One region of the Planococcus faecalis genome, then DNA from elsewhere that is predicted to be linked to it. Evidence: predicted binding sites of a transcription regulator. Region 1 holds the regulator's gene; each other region holds the start of a gene.
What was found. Region 1 encodes Rex, which represses fermentation and respiration genes when NADH is low (regulators of the CRP and FNR family bind a similar motif). Its sites were predicted from a motif close to TTGTGAAATATTTCACAA; they were not measured.
Positions count from the first base shown of each region.

Region 2: the regulator Rex is predicted to act here: its motif matches at 2,645-2,662, upstream of AJGP001_RS04700 (cytochrome ubiquinol oxidase subunit I).
Region 3: the regulator Rex is predicted to act here: its motif matches at 1,771-1,788, upstream of AJGP001_RS13880 (AtpZ/AtpI family protein).
Region 4: the regulator Rex is predicted to act here: its motif matches at 1,895-1,912, upstream of AJGP001_RS16545 (cytochrome C oxidase subunit II).

Region 1 is NZ_CP019401.1:544,497-548,564, reverse strand. Features, by position in the region: gene AJGP001_RS02845 (CPBP family intramembrane glutamic endopeptidase) at 49-867, shown strand; gene tatC (twin-arginine translocase subunit TatC) at 885-1,655, opposite strand; gene AJGP001_RS02835 (twin-arginine translocase TatA/TatE family subunit) at 1,668-1,862, opposite strand; gene AJGP001_RS02830 (redox-sensing transcriptional repressor Rex) at 1,953-2,585, opposite strand; gene AJGP001_RS02825 (ABC-F family ATP-binding cassette domain-containing protein) at 2,717-4,068, shown strand, end outside.
Region 2 is NZ_CP019401.1:966,051-970,118, reverse strand. Features, by position in the region: gene cydS (cytochrome bd oxidase small subunit CydS family protein) at 5-115, opposite strand; gene AJGP001_RS04705 (cytochrome d ubiquinol oxidase subunit II) at 131-1,159, opposite strand; gene AJGP001_RS04700 (cytochrome ubiquinol oxidase subunit I) at 1,156-2,502, opposite strand; gene AJGP001_RS04695 (NUDIX hydrolase) at 2,706-3,134, shown strand; gene AJGP001_RS04690 (diacylglycerol kinase) at 3,334-4,068, opposite strand, start outside.
Region 3 is NZ_CP019401.1:2,792,509-2,796,576, forward strand. Features, by position in the region: gene atpE (F0F1 ATP synthase subunit C) at 3-227, opposite strand; gene atpB (F0F1 ATP synthase subunit A) at 286-996, opposite strand; gene AJGP001_RS13875 (ATP synthase subunit I) at 1,024-1,395, opposite strand; gene AJGP001_RS13880 (AtpZ/AtpI family protein) at 1,398-1,619, opposite strand; gene AJGP001_RS13885 (hypothetical protein) at 1,936-2,121, shown strand; gene wecB (non-hydrolyzing UDP-N-acetylglucosamine 2-epimerase) at 2,103-3,221, opposite strand; gene upp (uracil phosphoribosyltransferase) at 3,241-3,870, opposite strand.
Region 4 is NZ_CP019401.1:3,327,623-3,331,690, reverse strand. Features, by position in the region: gene AJGP001_RS16560 (murein hydrolase activator EnvC family protein) at 1-134, opposite strand, end outside; gene AJGP001_RS16555 (universal stress protein) at 502-966, opposite strand; gene AJGP001_RS16550 (Crp/Fnr family transcriptional regulator) at 1,152-1,853, shown strand; gene AJGP001_RS16545 (cytochrome C oxidase subunit II) at 2,003-2,125, shown strand; gene AJGP001_RS16540 (cytochrome c oxidase subunit II) at 2,151-2,624, shown strand; gene AJGP001_RS16535 (b(o/a)3-type cytochrome-c oxidase subunit 1) at 2,621-4,068, shown strand, end outside.

The DNA.
Region 1 (4,068 bases):
CTGAAAGCTCTACAATAGAAGGAGTTTAAAAGTGAAAGGAATTATATTATGCCCACTAAACGCAAGAAATTTATAGACACGTTTTTTGAAAAAGATGCTACCACTAAACCCAGAATTCAAAAAAGCAGCAATAAGCGACCTACGTACAAAGGCAAAAAAACACCTCTTTACGTATTGCTAATTTTCATCGCGGCTCAGCTGTCACCAATCTTGTTTATCGCGCCAACCTTTAATTATTTTGAAGGCCAAGGCTTAGACCGTGAAGCTGCCAGTGCTGCAACGTCGGGCTGGCTCATCTTCCTGACGATGGGTATCGGGTTTATCCTCACACTTATCTTTGTTTTCCGAGACAAACGCTTTTTTGATATATGGAAAGGCAAAAAGTCTTCTGTCTTACTGTCCATTGTCTGGGGCTTTCTTGGCTTCTTGTTGTTACTAATCGGTCAATCCGTTGCTGCTTTGATTGAAATGGAGCTTCTCGGCATTGATCCCGGTTCTGAAAATACGGCGTCCTTAGTGAACATTGCCGATGCCGTACCGCTCGCCATCGTCTCTATTGTGCTTTTCGGCCCGGTTCTGGAAGAACTGGTTTTCCGCCGCGTGTTATTTGGTTCTCTCAATCAGACTACCAATTTCTTTTTCGCAACGGCTGTCAGTGCACTAGTATTTGCGTTGATCCATTTTGACTTTACGCACCTGTTGCTGTATTTCACGACCGGCTTGATTTTGGCATTTCTATACCAAAAAACGAAAAGCATCATCACACCGATCATTGCTCACATTTGTCTAAACGGCTATGTAATGCTTATTCAGCTCAATATGGATAAAATTTTAGAATTCCAAAAACAAATGGAAAATCTGCAGTAAAAAAAGCCTTCCCCGATTTACTTCGGTGGAAGGCTTTCTTGTTGTTCTTTAATCGCTTGCTGCTGCTCAGCTTTTAAGAATTTACGATAACCCACTTTGGCAATGAGCACACTAAATTCATACAGTATGATTAGCGGCAATGTCACAATCATATGCGAGACGATGTCTGGTGGCGTAATAAACGCGGCAATAATGACTAACCCAAGATAAGAATACTTTCGGTATTTTGTCATGAGCATCGGCGTAATAATCCCGAGCCTTGTTAAAAACAACATCACTACCGGCAACTGGAATATTAAGCCAAACGGCAACGTAATTTGAAACAAGAATTGAAAATATTCATTGATACCGATCGTTTCTTGAATATCCATGTTATCAGAAATACTCAGCATAAATCCAATGACATAAGGGAATAGGATGAGATACGCAAAAGCGATTCCCCCTAGAAACAGCAGCACGGAAAATGGAATATAACTTAACGTCGCTCTCCGCTCTTTATCGAGAAGTCCAGGACTGATAAACGCCCAAAACTGGTACATAATCAGTGGCGAAGTGATAATCAAGGCTAAGATCATCGTCACTTGCATAAAAATCTTCAATGGATCTGTAATTTTGAAAGCATTCAAGGTAAGATTTTTAGCTTCCTCTGTATACTGCAAATACTGGATTAGCGGCTGGGCAAGAAAAAAACTGATAATAAGCGCTAATACAAAGAAAACGACTAGAATGGTCAGTCGTTTTCTGAGTTCTCCTATATGTTCAATTAACGTCATGTCTTTTTCAATCATCGGACAAACATCCTATCGTATTTCCTTTTGCTCGTCTTTCTTCTTCAACTCTACTTTATCGTCGTCATCGTCTACAAGTCCTTTTGTAGCATTTTTAAACTCACGCAAAGACGAACCAAACGCTTTTCCAAGTTCCGGTAACTTTTTCGGACCGAAAACAAGTAAAGCAACAACACCGATAATGATGATACTCATTGGACCTGGCATACGTTGCACCTCCTGTATTATGGCTCTATTTTACATCATTCGAACCGGTTTGGCTATTTCGAAAGAGCCTAGAAATGTGAAGTTTTTAAGTCATTGTTGCTTGATTTGGTAAATCAATGTCTGCAATTCCACTGACAAATCGATGGTTTGGACACGGATATGATCAGGCACTGAAATTCGTACCGGTGTAAAGTTCAAAATCCCTTTAATATCAGTCTTTGCCAAGCGATCTGTTACTTCTTGTGCCGACCTTGACGGTACCGTCAAGATGACTAGCTCCACGCCGTACTCTTTGATTTTCTCTTCAATCTTGTCCGGGTGATACGTATCAATATCGTTAATTTTTTCGCCTTCTAACGGGCTGTTCGAATCGAACGCCACAATGATTTTCGTATTGTGGTTGCGATGGAAATTATATTTTAGAAATGCACCGCCTAGTCCTCCAACACCGATTAAGGCTACATTAGTAGCTTCGTCTTGATCTAGTGTCTTACGGAAAAACAGCAACAGCTCTTGAACGTCATAGCCATAGCCTTTTTTGCCAAGCGCACCCAAATGGGAAAAATCGCGTCGAATGGTAGCAGAATCGATTTTCATCGCTTCGCTTAATTCTTGCGAGGAAATCCGTTTTTGACCGGCATTCGCAAAATTTTGAAGGAAACGGTAATACAGCGGCAGCCTTTTGGTTGTGGCTTGCGGAATTTTAGATGTCTCGTGTAACATACCTTTCGCATCCTCCTGAGGTGTTGTCAAATCGTTTTCATCTTACAGTAGGAGCCTTGATATGTAAAGGCTTGTGCAATTGCGAACAACTGCCCTATCAGCTACACTTAAAGAGAATAGAGGTGACCTACATGATTGTTTTACAAGTAAACCAAGTCCATAAATCATTTGGCGCAGAAGAGATTCTCTCAGGCGTTAAATTAGAAGTACAACACCGTGACCGCGTGGCATTAGTAGGCCGCAACGGTGCAGGAAAATCGACTTTATTGAAAATAATAGCGGGTGAAATATCGTACGATAGTGGCGACATTAGCATGCCGAAGGATTTAACGATTGGCTATTTAGAGCAACAGACCAATTTAGAATCCGACGCCACTGTTTGGGATGAAATGATGACGATTTTTCATCATTTCCGTGAACAAGAAGCCACACTTCGCCGTCTTGAAGGACAAATGGCCAATCCTGATGTCTACAACAACGCAACAGAAAACGATAAAGTCATGAAAGAATACGACCTGTTGCAACATGACTTCAAGGATGCGGGTGGCTATCAATACGAGTCCGATACACGAGCGATTCTCCACGGCATGAAATTTTATCAAGATGACTTTGACAAGAAAATAACCTCTTTATCCGGTGGCCAAAAAACCCGATTGATGTTAGCCAAGCATTTACTCAGTAAGCCACAACTGCTCATTCTCGATGAGCCGACCAACCACTTGGATATCGAAACCTTGAGCTGGTTGGAAAATTACTTGAAAAACTATCCGGGTGCGTTATTAATTGTTTCTCATGATCGTTATTTCCTTGACCAAGTCGTGACGCTCGTTTACGAAGTTTCCCGCCACCGTGTTAAAAAGTATACCGGCAACTACAGCCGTTACTTAGACGAAAAAGCAAAGCAATACGAACTGGACCAAAAGCAATTTGAAAAACAACAAGGCGAAAAAGCTAAGCTAGAAGATTACGTCCAGCGCAATTTGGCACGCGCTTCTACAACCAAAATGGCGCAAAGCCGTAGAAAAACTTTGCAAAAAACCGACTGGATGGAAGCTCCTAACGGCAATGAAAAATCAGCTAGTTTCGGCTTTACCATTAGTAAACAAAGCGGCAACGACGTTTTAAACGTTCAATCGCTAGAAATTGGCTATGGCGACAAACCCGTTTCTCGTGATATTTCATTAAAGTTATACCGACAAGAAAGTCTAGCTCTCGTTGGGCCAAACGGTGTTGGCAAATCGACTTTGTTGAAAACCATTATGAAAGAACTAAACCAACTCGATGGTAATATCCATTATGGCGCCGGCATTCAGTTTGGTTATTACGACCAAGAGCAAGCCAATTTAAAAGGCAACAAGCTCGTACTAAACGAATTATGGGATGATTATCCGCTTATTAACGAAAAGGACATACGCGGCATCCTTGGACGTTTCCTGTTTACCGGTGACGATGTGCTAAAGCCCGTTTCAACATTGTCGGGTGG
Region 2 (4,068 bases), 420 kb from region 1:
GTTCCTAATTTTTTTCTTTTCTAGCGGGACCATCTTTCAGAGAGAACCAGAAACCAAAAATAATGGCTCCGAACAACACTAGAAATGGTGCATAAAATATCATGAAATCCTGCATGAATAATGCCTCCTCTTATGCGTGGTAATCTGATTTGCCTTCAACGTAATCCTTATCGAACAAGAACAGACGGAACAACAAGTAAAGCGATGGCAACAACAAGAACAGCCCTGCGATAAATGCAATGATCAAAGCAATCGCCATGGCTTCATTAGTAAAGCTGTCATATATCGTCAAATACGGATACAGCAAGTACGGGTAATGGGATGCACCATACGCGAAGAATGCTGTAAAGAACTGCCCCATTAATAAAATAAAAGCCCAACCATAATGACGCTTTTTCCAAATTAGGTAAACCGTTCCAGCAAACAATAAGAACGACAATGCGAATGCCCACCATAAATCAAGAATGCGAGCGTAATGCTCTGGATTGTGGCCACGCAGTTCGTAAATAATCCCGGTTGCAGTAACGATTGCGGGAGCTGCCCAAACGAGCGCATATTTACGCATCAAATCAGTCGCTTTCGCATCACCAGCTTTCGATGAGTACCAAGTTAAAAATACCGACGAAATATAAAGAACTGCTGTTAAACTCAAAACGACAATACTCCACATTAACGGACTGGTGAACAATGCCCAGTAATCCAAGTAAGGCTGGCCATTATCAAGTTGGATAAAGCCACCTTCAGACATGGCAAGAACTGGTGATAATGCCGCTGGTAACAACAGCCCAGACAACCCATACATATAGATATAACCTCTATGATTGATTTTTGCTCCGTAAGTCGCAAAAGCGTAATAGGAACCTCGAATCGCCAGCAGTATCAATGCTAGACTAGCTGGAACTAATAAGGTTGTACCGTAGTAAAAAGCGGTTTGCGGGAAAAATCCGATAATCCCAACAAAGAAGAAAACAAAGAATACGTTGGTAACTTCCCAAACTGGTGACAAGTAGCGCTGAATAACCCCTGTCAAAATATGTTGCTTGCCAACAAACGAGCTATAGGCATTAAAGAAGCCGGCGCCGAAGTCAATCGACGCCACAATGACGTATAGAAACAGAAACAACCATAAAACAGAAATCCCAATAATTTCTAGAGTCATTCTTCTTCACCGCCTTTGCCATTTTCACGTGCTGCTAATTCTTTTTCAACGGGGTTGCGTCTATACATTCTTGAAAGAACAACAACCGTCCCGATTCCTAGAATCAAATACAAGCCAGCAAACAAAACAATCATCAAGTCCACATGACCACTAGTAGTTGCAGCTTCATCAATCTTCATATGACCTCGAAGAATCCAAGGCTGGCGTCCTACTTCTGTAAACCACCATCCTGCTTCAATAGCCACGAGTGCCAAAGGACCTCCTGCTACTGTTAGCCAACGGAACCATTTTGTCCGTATAAACGACCAGTTACGCCAAGCCGCCACAACATAGACAAAGGAGAAGAAGGCTAGCCACATCCCAATAGTGACCATCGTATCAAAAAGATAGTGAATCCATAATGGTGGAATTTCGTCCTCTGGGAACTCATTAAGACCTGTTACTTCAGCAAATGGATTACTGTGCGCCAGTATGCTTAAAGCATACGGAATCTTAATGGCGTACTTCACTTCTTCACCATCTAGAACTCCAAACATGACCAAACCAGCATCTTCTTCGGTTTCAAAATGCCACTCAGCAGCTGCCAATTTTTCCGGCTGATACTCTGCCAAATACTTACCAGAAAAATCACCAATTAAAGCCGTAGCGACAGAAAATACCAATGCTAATTTCATCGTCAAGAACAAAGCTTTTTTGTGATAAATATGCGTAGAGCCACGTAACATTCGGAAAGCCGCAATAGAAGCCAGTAAAAATGCGCTGGTCATGAAAGCTGTCGCCATAACGTGCGCTACTTTTGTCGGTACTGCAGGACTAAACATCGCCAGCAGCGGGCTGACGTTAACCATTTCACCATTTAGTATCTCAAAGCCCTGTGGTTGGTTCATAAAGGCGTTGACAATGGTGATAAAAACGGACGATGCGGCTGCACCGAGTGCAACCGGAATCAGTAGCAGAAAATGCTTCCGCTGATCTTCAAAGCGATCCCATGTATAAAGGTAAATCCCGAGGAAAATTGCCTCGAAGAAAAACGCAAAAACTTCCATAAACAATGGCAACGCAATGACGTTCCCTGCTAATTGCATAAAATTCGGCCACAGCAGCGATAACTGCAAGCCGATCGCTGTACCGGTTACAACTCCTACAGCTACGGTTATAACAAAGCCTCTTGCCCAACGGCGAGCCATCAAAATATAATGTTCATCTTTTTTCTTAATCCCCACCCACTGGGCGATCATAATCATGAGTGGTACCCCTACGCCGATTGTTGCGTAGAGAATATGGAATGATAAAGTCAAAAGCGTTAGAATACGACTCAGAAAAGCTGGATCTTGGAATTCCAATCTACTCGTCTCCTTTTTTCAAACATGTAATTTACTGTTTCCTTAGTTCCTATTGTACATCAAACGCACTTGCCAAAACTCTTCCTAAGCCTTGGTATCACAGCCAACTTTGAATAAGCTGTGACAAAAACGAAGTAAAAAGAATTGAAATTTTTCTCAATTTTTAGTATTCTATAAAGAACAAAGAAAAAGGGTGATTCATCATGAGAACAAAACGGAAAGTATTTGCTTATATCACAAGAGGCGATGATGAAAATCGTGAATTGCTTGTATTCGAATACAAAGGAGAACCAGAAGTTGGCCTGCAAGTTCCAGGTGGCACAATCGAAGACGGCGAACTATTGATCGATGCATTATACCGAGAAGTAAAAGAGGAAACAGGCTTGCCACGTGAAGTTCTTGACTTTGTAGGGAAAATCCACAAGTATACGTATTATCCTGAACATCAGGATAAGGCATACGAACGGAATATTTTTCAATTTGAATATACCGGAGAACCTATTGAATTTTTTGAACACATGATTAAAAGCCAGGGCCGTGATAACGGCATGACGTTGTTATTCCGCTGGGAATCGATTAAAAATCTGCCGCAGCTTGCAGCAGAACAAGACAAAGCAATCGAACTACTTTAGAATGTCACAAGATAGTAACTAGCAAACGGGGCTGTCCCAAAAAGTCATGAACAATGACTTTTTGAGTACGGCTTCTTTTGTTTCTGAAAATGTACACCGAGTTCTATATTCTTGACAGCAATCCAAAAAACAGACGGTGGAAAAAGAACTCTTTTTCCACCGTCTGTTTTATTTTAGAGACTTACCGGACGACTTATTTTTATTTACGGTCTTTTTCGTTCAATGAATCAATCGGCACATACATCTCAATATGACTAGCTAAGTTTTCGAATACAGCTGGCAGTAACCCACCATACTCTCCATCTAAATTGAGTAATACTCGTTCTTCTGTCGTTACTGTAATTTTGCTGGCTTTAGCATAAATTACATGAGAGTCCGATAAATGTTCACCCCGAAGAGCTAAAGAGGCAACACGGATAAACTCAGCCATATTGAGCTCTTTTAAAATTAATAACGTAAACTTCCCGTCGTTAATACTAGCATCAGGCGCTAATTTTTCAAATCCTCCAACCGAATTAGTCAATCCGATCAAAAACATCATGGCACTGTCATCAAAAACTTGACCATCGTATTCAATCCGAACACGTGAAGATCGAATCGAAGGCAGCATCTCGATGCCTTTTAAATAATAAGCCATTTGACCGAGAACTGTTTTTAACTTGCTTGGAACTTCATACGTTAGCTCCGTCAGCCTGCCGCCCCCTGCAATGTTAATAAAATACCGATCACCATTCATTAACCCTATATCCACAGGAATTGAATCACCTTTAAGAATAATATCAACAGCTTTTGTTATATCGCGTGGAATATGAACAGCGCGAGCAAAGTCATTGGTCGTTCCCATTGGAATAAGACCCACTTTGGGACGATTTTCAAAAGGAGCGATTCCTGAAACAACTTCGTTTAACGTACCGTCTCCACCCACAGCGATTAC
Region 3 (4,068 bases), 1.2 Mb from region 1:
TACTATTGGTTCATAACGATGAACGCGATAACTACAGCGATGATTGGCAATGCCTCAACCAATGCAACACCGATGAACATAGTTGTTTGTAATACGCCACGAGCTTCTGGCTGGCGAGCGATACCTTCAACTGTTTTTGAAACGATAAGACCGTTACCGATACCCGCGCCTAGTGCTGCTAAACCTACTGCGATTGCTGCTGCTAATAAACCTAATGAACCTGTCATTGTAATGTGTCCTCCTCAGGATAGTTGTTTTTTTGTTTGCTCGATGAGCAGTTTATACTCAATGGTCGTCGGCAACTTTATGCGATAAATAGACCATCGTCAACATAACGAAAATAAATGATTGGATTGCCCCGATAAAGATCGAGAACCCTTGCCACGCCATCATTGGTAAAATAGCTGTTGCAAATCCGAAAGCACTTGCTGATGCGAGGCCTGCTAACAAAGTTAACAAGATTTCCCCCGCATAGATGTTACCGTAAAGACGCAGACCGAGTGTCAGCGTATTTGCGAATTCCTCAATAATCTTTAAAGGAAATAGGAATGGCATGGGCTTAAGATAGCTTCCACCATATCCTTTTAGTCCTTTTAGCTTGATCCCATAAAAATGGCTCAAAACTAGTACCGTTGCGGCTAGTGTCATTGCTACCGTCGGATCAGCTGTTGGTGATTTCCACCACAGATCTCCGTTGACAACTATTGCAAATGGAAGTCCCAACATGTTCGACACAAAAATGAACATAATCAGGGTGATTCCAAGAACATGGAATCGGCCACCATCTTTCCAATCCATATTGCTTTTGATTATCCCTTTCACGAAATCCATGATCCATTCCATGAAGTTTTGCATACCCGTCGGTTTAAGTTGCAAATTCCGTGTAGCGACAAAAGCAATTAGGAAGACGATAAGAGCGGCTACAAGTAGCATCATAACGTTCGATAGGTTGAACCAGATCCCGAACACCTTGAGCATAGGAGCGCCATGTTCCACGATAGTTTCACCTCTCTTTCCACATTCTTAATGGTGTTTCACGTGATAAACAATCCGCTCTGTTAATAACAGAGCATAAGGGACCATCAACCCAATTACTGTACTGACCAAGTGAATGTGCTCTGCGAATAAAATGGCAATCGCCACAGCTGCAACACCTGATGCAAACCGTAATGCCGTTCCAAGCGAACGAACTTTCGAGCCTTCAGCCACCGCTCGGTCGAATTTCTCCATCCGACGAACGAGAATCCACATGTTGTAAATGCCGAACAAAGTTCCGATGATGAGACCTGCGAACACTTCTTGATAAGAGGTAAACCCCCAACCAATAACGTAGAACGCTAAGATGAAAAGGATCATCTTTTTTAGCCTTGTATATATCTCCCTAAGTCCATCCATTTTCACTTGTCTCCTGATTCGAATTTGCGGACAGTCTGAAGCATTGCCCAAACACCGGCAGTAATGCCTATGAATAGGCAGATGATCATGAAAAACGGGGCGGTTCCGATCCTTTCATCGAGCCACATACCTGTAAACACCCCGATGAGTACGGACCCGACAAGTTGTGAGAGGATGGCGCTGTAAATTGCCATCGCTTGCAAGGGCCTTTTTGTTGGGCGCATGACAACCCCCTCGAACTTCGTTGATTTGACATTACACCCTCAAAAAGAGTAGTCGCATCAGGCTTCCAAATTACATATTCTATGTAAGAAAACCTTCTCATGCATACCCTTTGTAAGCATACATTAGGGGTAAAATCATGTCAATTAGTAGAAGTGAAAAACTTCACAAGCGATTTCCCTCTGACATATTGTCGACAAACTTTAACACGAAAAGTGGAATCGGCTATTTTAGCTCCGACAGGCTTAAGACAGAATGGCGAAGTGGCGTTTTTCAGCCACACAGCCAGGCTGACTTAAGACCCCGAGGAGCTAGCCGATGCAACTGGACAACACGAAAAGTGAAAGTGCCTGTTTAGCTCTGACAGGTGTAAGACAATCTGGCGAAGCGGCGTTCTTTGCCGCACAGCTAGAGTGGCTTACATCCCGAAGAGCTGGGCACTTGCAACTGGACAACACGAAAAGTGGAATCGGCGATTCACTCTTTTACAACTTCGAGAAATAAGTGTGCAATGCTTCTACAATCCGAGCAGATGCTTTACCGTCTCCGTATGGATTAGATGCTTGCGACATTGCTTTATACGCCGCTTCATCCGTCAGCAATTCTTTGGCCATTCCGTAAATTGTTTCTTCGTCCGTTCCCGCAAGCTTAAGCGTTCCCGCACTAATACCTTCAGGGCGTTCAGTCGTATCACGCAGGACCAATACCGGCTTACCTAATGAGGGTGCCTCTTCTTGAATGCCACCAGAGTCAGTCAGGATAAAGAACGAACGTGCTGCAAAGTTGTGGAAATCCAAAACTTCCAACGGCTCGATCAAATGGATACGCGGATCGCGACCCAATACCTCATCTGCTACTTCACGTACTGCCGGATTCATATGCACCGGGTAAACTACTTGAATATCGTCATGCTCTTCGATCAAACGTTTGATGGCACGGAACATATTGCGCATCGGTTGGCCTAAATTTTCACGACGATGTGCCGTCAAAAGAATCATACGATCCGTACCGATTTTCTCCAAAATTGGATGCGAATACGTTTCACGCACCGTTGTTTGAAGTGCATCAATCGCTGTATTTCCTGTAATATAAATGGTTTCTTCTTTTTTGTTTTCAGCAAGCAGATTTTGAGCAGATTTTTCAGTTGGTGAAAAATGAATGTCTGCCATGACTCCCGTCAATTGACGGTTCATTTCTTCAGGATATGGCGAGTATTTATTGTGCGTACGCAAACCCGCTTCTACATGTCCAATGGCAACTTGGTTATAAAATGCGGCAAGACTAGCGGCGAAAGTTGTTGTCGTATCGCCATGAACCAGCACGATATCTGGTTTTGCTTTTTTCATAACTTCATCAAGCCCTTGCATCGCGCGCATTGTCACATCAGTCAATGTTTGACGATCTTTCATAATGTTCAAGTCGAAATCAGGCGTGATACCGAATGTCTCCAGAACCTGGTCCAGCATTTCTCTGTGCTGCGCCGTCACCGTTACTAATGGCTCAATGGTGTCCGGATGTTTTTGCAGTTCTAACACAAGCGGTGCCATTTTAATGGCTTCAGGCCGCGTACCAAATATCGTCATTACTTTCCATTTTTTCGTCAAGCTGATATACCTCGCTCTCTTATTTTGTTCCGAATAATCGGTCGCCAGCATCTCCAAGACCTGGTACGATGTATCCTTTTTCGTTCAATTTCTCATCAAGCGCTGCGATGTAGATATCCACATCCGGATGAGCTTTTTGCAAAGCTTCTACACCTTCAGGAGCTGCGATGATGCACATGAAACGGATTTTTGTGGCTCCACGTTTTTTCATAGAGTTGACTGCTTCGATTGCTGATCCGCCTGTAGCAAGCATTGGATCAACTACGATGAAATCTCGTTCTTGTACATCAGAAGGTAATTTCAAATAGTACTCAACCGGCTGCAACGTAACCGGGTCACGGTATAACCCAATATGTCCAACTTTAGCAGCTGGAATCAATTTCAAAATTCCATCTACCATTCCAATTCCTGCACGCAAAATCGGCACAACGCCTAATTTTTTTCCTGCTAAAACTTTAGATTTCGCCATTTGAACTGGTGTCTCCACGTCGATTTCCTCTAATGGCAAGTCGCGTGTGATTTCAAATGCCATCAATGTAGCAATTTCATCCACCAATTCACGAAACTCTTTTGTGCCTGTAGATTTATCACGGATGTACGTTACTTTATGTTGGATCAGCGGATGATCGAAAACGTATACTTTTCCCATGGCTATCTCTCCTTTTCAAATATTATCTTAAATAGTATAACAGAAAACCAGTAGCCCAAGTTGTCAGATATTGCTTTAGCATTATTCAGTTATTTTCACCTATGGTTTATTTCACAAAAAAAAAAGCCAGGATAACTTCCCCAGCTTTTCTTGGCATCAAATTTTTGGACAACCATCAGCGCCATTCATTTTTGAGCC
Region 4 (4,068 bases), 710 kb from region 1:
CTTTGCTTTTGCTTAACCTCTTGCTGTTGTTTCTCTAAATCGCTTAATTTATCTGCGCTTGCAGCAGGCAAAAACATCGTTAAAGCCAACACAGCCGATAAAGCGATCGTTAGAAATTTAGATAATGTATTCAAGCTTTTGCTCCCCTTTCGTTGTCCGTGACTATCTATGAGTTGTTTTAAAAAATTTTACTTAATGAGAATTTTCCTGCCCAGTTGTTTCGTTCAGGAAAAATCCAGCAGACTTATTGTAACACCGCATAAACCTATTTATTATTACAGTTTCTTATCAATTTGAATTCGAACATGACAAAACATCACGAAATAATAGTAAATTGTCATTTAATAATGAAAAAACGTTCATATAGCTTACGTTTTTTGAAAATTATATTTTTTCTAATTAATTGAATGATTAATATGGAGGATGATTATGAGGGGGAGTTGTGGTAGAGAGTGACTAGTCAAAAAAACCTTCTCCCAAATTTATGGGAGAAGGCTGTTGTTAGTCGGTTGCTAATAAGTCGGTTTGTTCTCTTCGAACGATTAACACATCACATTTAGCTGTGCGAACGATTCTTTCAGAGACGCTGCCCATTATGAATCGCTCAGCGGCATTTAAGCCAGTTGCTCCACAAATAATAACGTCAGCATTTAGTTTGGGTGCTAATTCTTTTGGAATAACGATTTTAGGTACACCATATTCAATGATGACATTTACATTTTCAACACCAGCAGCTAATGCTTCTTCTTTGTACTTACCTAATAATTCTTCAGAAGTTTTTTTCGTCCGATCTGCAATGGTGCGATCGTAAGCTTCGATAGAACCGAACGATCGATTATCGATGATATGAACCAAGTGCAAAGTGGCGTTATTGCGCGTAGCTGCGGCTGCACCTTTTCTAAAAGCAAGTTCTGATTCCTCAGAGCCATCTACTGCTACTAAAATATTCGAATATTTTAACGTCATTTTGCGATTCCTCCTCGTCTCTATAGCTAGTGATTCGCTATAAGTTAAAGGAGTTCCTTCTTATTTGTCATAATCTTTCCATGATAGATGTCCAAATGGTGAAGTTCCGAATAAATAACAAGAGATTTATGATAAGATGAGTCAAACTGAACAGTTCGGAAAACAGCAGGAGAGGCTGGTGCGAGATGAAAAAAAGCAGTGAAAGCACGAAGTCGTTGACAGGAATAGAAGAATTGCTGTCTATCCGCCATCAAGTTAAAGAATTTAAAAAGGCTCATTACTTGTTTCGTGAAGGAGATAGGGTCGAAGGAATTTTTATTATTCGCTCTGGTAAAATTAGCATTGAAAAAGTGACGCCGAACGGTCGTGAACTTACGCTAAAAATTTGCGGTCCAGATCAGCTCGTCGGTGAAGTCACTATTTTTTCGGAAGCACCCACATATATGTTAGATGCTCGTGCAGTTGAAGAGACCGTATGCTTTCATATAGGGATGAAAGATTTAGAAGAGGCATTGCTACTGAATAGTCAGCTTGCGATGAATTTTATGAAATGGATGGGCATCGATCAGCAAAAAACCCAAACAAAGTTTCGTGATTTATTGCTTCATGGTAAAAAAGGAGCTTTGTATTCAACGTTAATCAGGCTATCCAATAGCTACGGAGTTGAAACAGAAAAAGGTATTTTGATTGATATGGTGCTGACAAATCAAGAGCTGGCTAATTTTTGTGGGATGACGAGAGAAGTAGTTAATCGTCTACTCGGAAATTTGAAAAAAAATGGAACACTGAGCTTGTCTGAAGGAAAAATTCTTCTTCATGATATGGAATATTTAAAAACAGAAACAAATTGTGAAAACTGTCCCATTTACCTATGCAAAATCGATTAGTGAAACGCCTGCCCATGTGGCAGGCTTTTTTTGTTGTGAATTTGTGAATTTGTTAAAAAAAGATGTGCAGTGTGAGAAATATCACAGTGTGAAACCTCAAGATAGCATAGTCTAAAAGTAATGATGATAGGAATAAGAGGTGAGGGAAAATGCGTCAAGAAAAGCAAGAGCCGGAGACGAACCTTAAAGGAACTTTCGCAAGTGTTCTTATCGTGGGAGTAATCATTGTGGTGATGTGGGTCGCTGTTTATTTGTTGTATGTAGCTCGTTAAGAAATGACGAAAGGAGTAGGTTAATATGCATTTGCATAAGTATGAAAAAATTTGGCTCGCGTTAGGGATCGCATCTCTAGTTGTATTTTTAAGCGTAGTAGGAGTGAGTGCATTTTCTCAGAATCACACACCTGCTGGAGGAATGGAAACCATTGATCCCAAAAAGGTAAATGAAACGGCACCGTTTGACAATCCGGGCGTTACTCAATTAGATGACGACACCTATCAAGCAACAATTGTGGCGATGGCCTTTGGATACACCGCACCGGAATTGAAAGTTCCAGTGGGCAAGGAAGTTATTTTTAAAGTGACCAGCACCGATGTAGTTCACAGTTTTACAATTGATAACACGAAAGTCAATATGATGGTCGTTCCAGGTCGCATTACGACAAAATCTTACACGTTTGAAAAGCCCGGTACGTATTTGATTCTTTGCAATGAATACTGTGGGACTGGTCACCATATGATGTATACAGAAATAGAGGTGTATGAAGAATGATTGCTTTGCAAGATCGCAAAATTGCTTTATGGAATATTGGTGTCGCGTATGCTGCCTTTTTAATCGGAACTTTATGTGGACTTCTTCAAGTATTTATCCGAAATGATGCACTTCAATTACCAGCGTGGTTAGATTATTATCAGATTTTAACGGCACATGGTGTTTTACTGGCACTTATTTATACGACATTTTTTATTTTTGGATTTTTTATTACAGGTATGAGTAAAAGCTTAGGCAGCTTTGGACCTAAAGTTCGCTTGTTTTCTTGGATTGGTTTTTGGGTGACGTTGCTTGGGACTGTTATGGCAACGGTCATGATCATTTCTGGACAAGCCTCCGTCATGTATACATTTTATGCACCTTTAAAAGCAAGCGGCTTTTTCTATGTCGGACTTGCGTTGGTCATTATTGGAACGTGGATTAGCAGTTTCGCATTGGTCGGTCATTACCGCGTATGGCGTAAAAATAACAAAGGTCAATTGAGTCCTTTGTTTGCCTTTATGACCATTACCACCATAATTATGTGGATCATCGCATGTCTAGGTGTTGTAGCGACTGTGCTTTTCCAATACATTCCGTGGGCGTTCGGGTGGACCGATACAATTGACGTCGAACTTAGCCGCTCTTTATTTTGGTATTTTGGTCATCCACTTGTCTATTTTTGGTTGCTACCAGCCTATATGGCTTGGTACGTAATTGTACCAAAACTACTAGGTGTAAAAGTATTCAGTGATTCTCTAGCACGGTTGTCTTTCGTTCTGTTTATCTTATTTTCAATTCCAGTTGGTTTTCATCATCAGCTGACAGAACCCGGTATCTCAAATTTTTGGAAATTCCTTCAGGTTGTTTTAACATTTATGGTCATCGTTCCGTCCTTGATGACGGCATTTTCGATGTTTGCAACGTTTGAAATTGCAGGTCGTAAAAACGGCGGCAAAGGTCTTTTCGGTTGGTTTACGAAATTGCCTTGGAAAGATATTCGCTTTACGTCTATTTTTATCGCCATGCTGTTCTTTATTCCCGGTGGAGCTGGCGGAATTATCAATGCAAGTTTCCAGTTAAACGAAGTGGTTCATAATACATTATGGATTGTTGGACATTTCCACATTACTGTAGGAACTCCGGTAGCGATGACATTTATGGGCGTAACATTTTGGCTGATTCCCTATTTAACGGGTCGTAAATTTACTAAATCTATGAAAGTTTTAGGACTGGTGCAAATTATCACGTGGTCTATCGGGATGCTATTAATGTCGACAGCGCAGCATCTATTAGGTCTTCTCGGAGCACCAAGAAGAACCGCTTACTCTAGTTATAACAATCATCCCTCTTCAGCAGAATGGTTCGATGGTATTTTAACCAATCATGTCACAATGGCAATTGGCGGCAGCATTTTATTTGTGTCGGCAATGATCTTGATTTACATCGTTGTCATGACGATGTT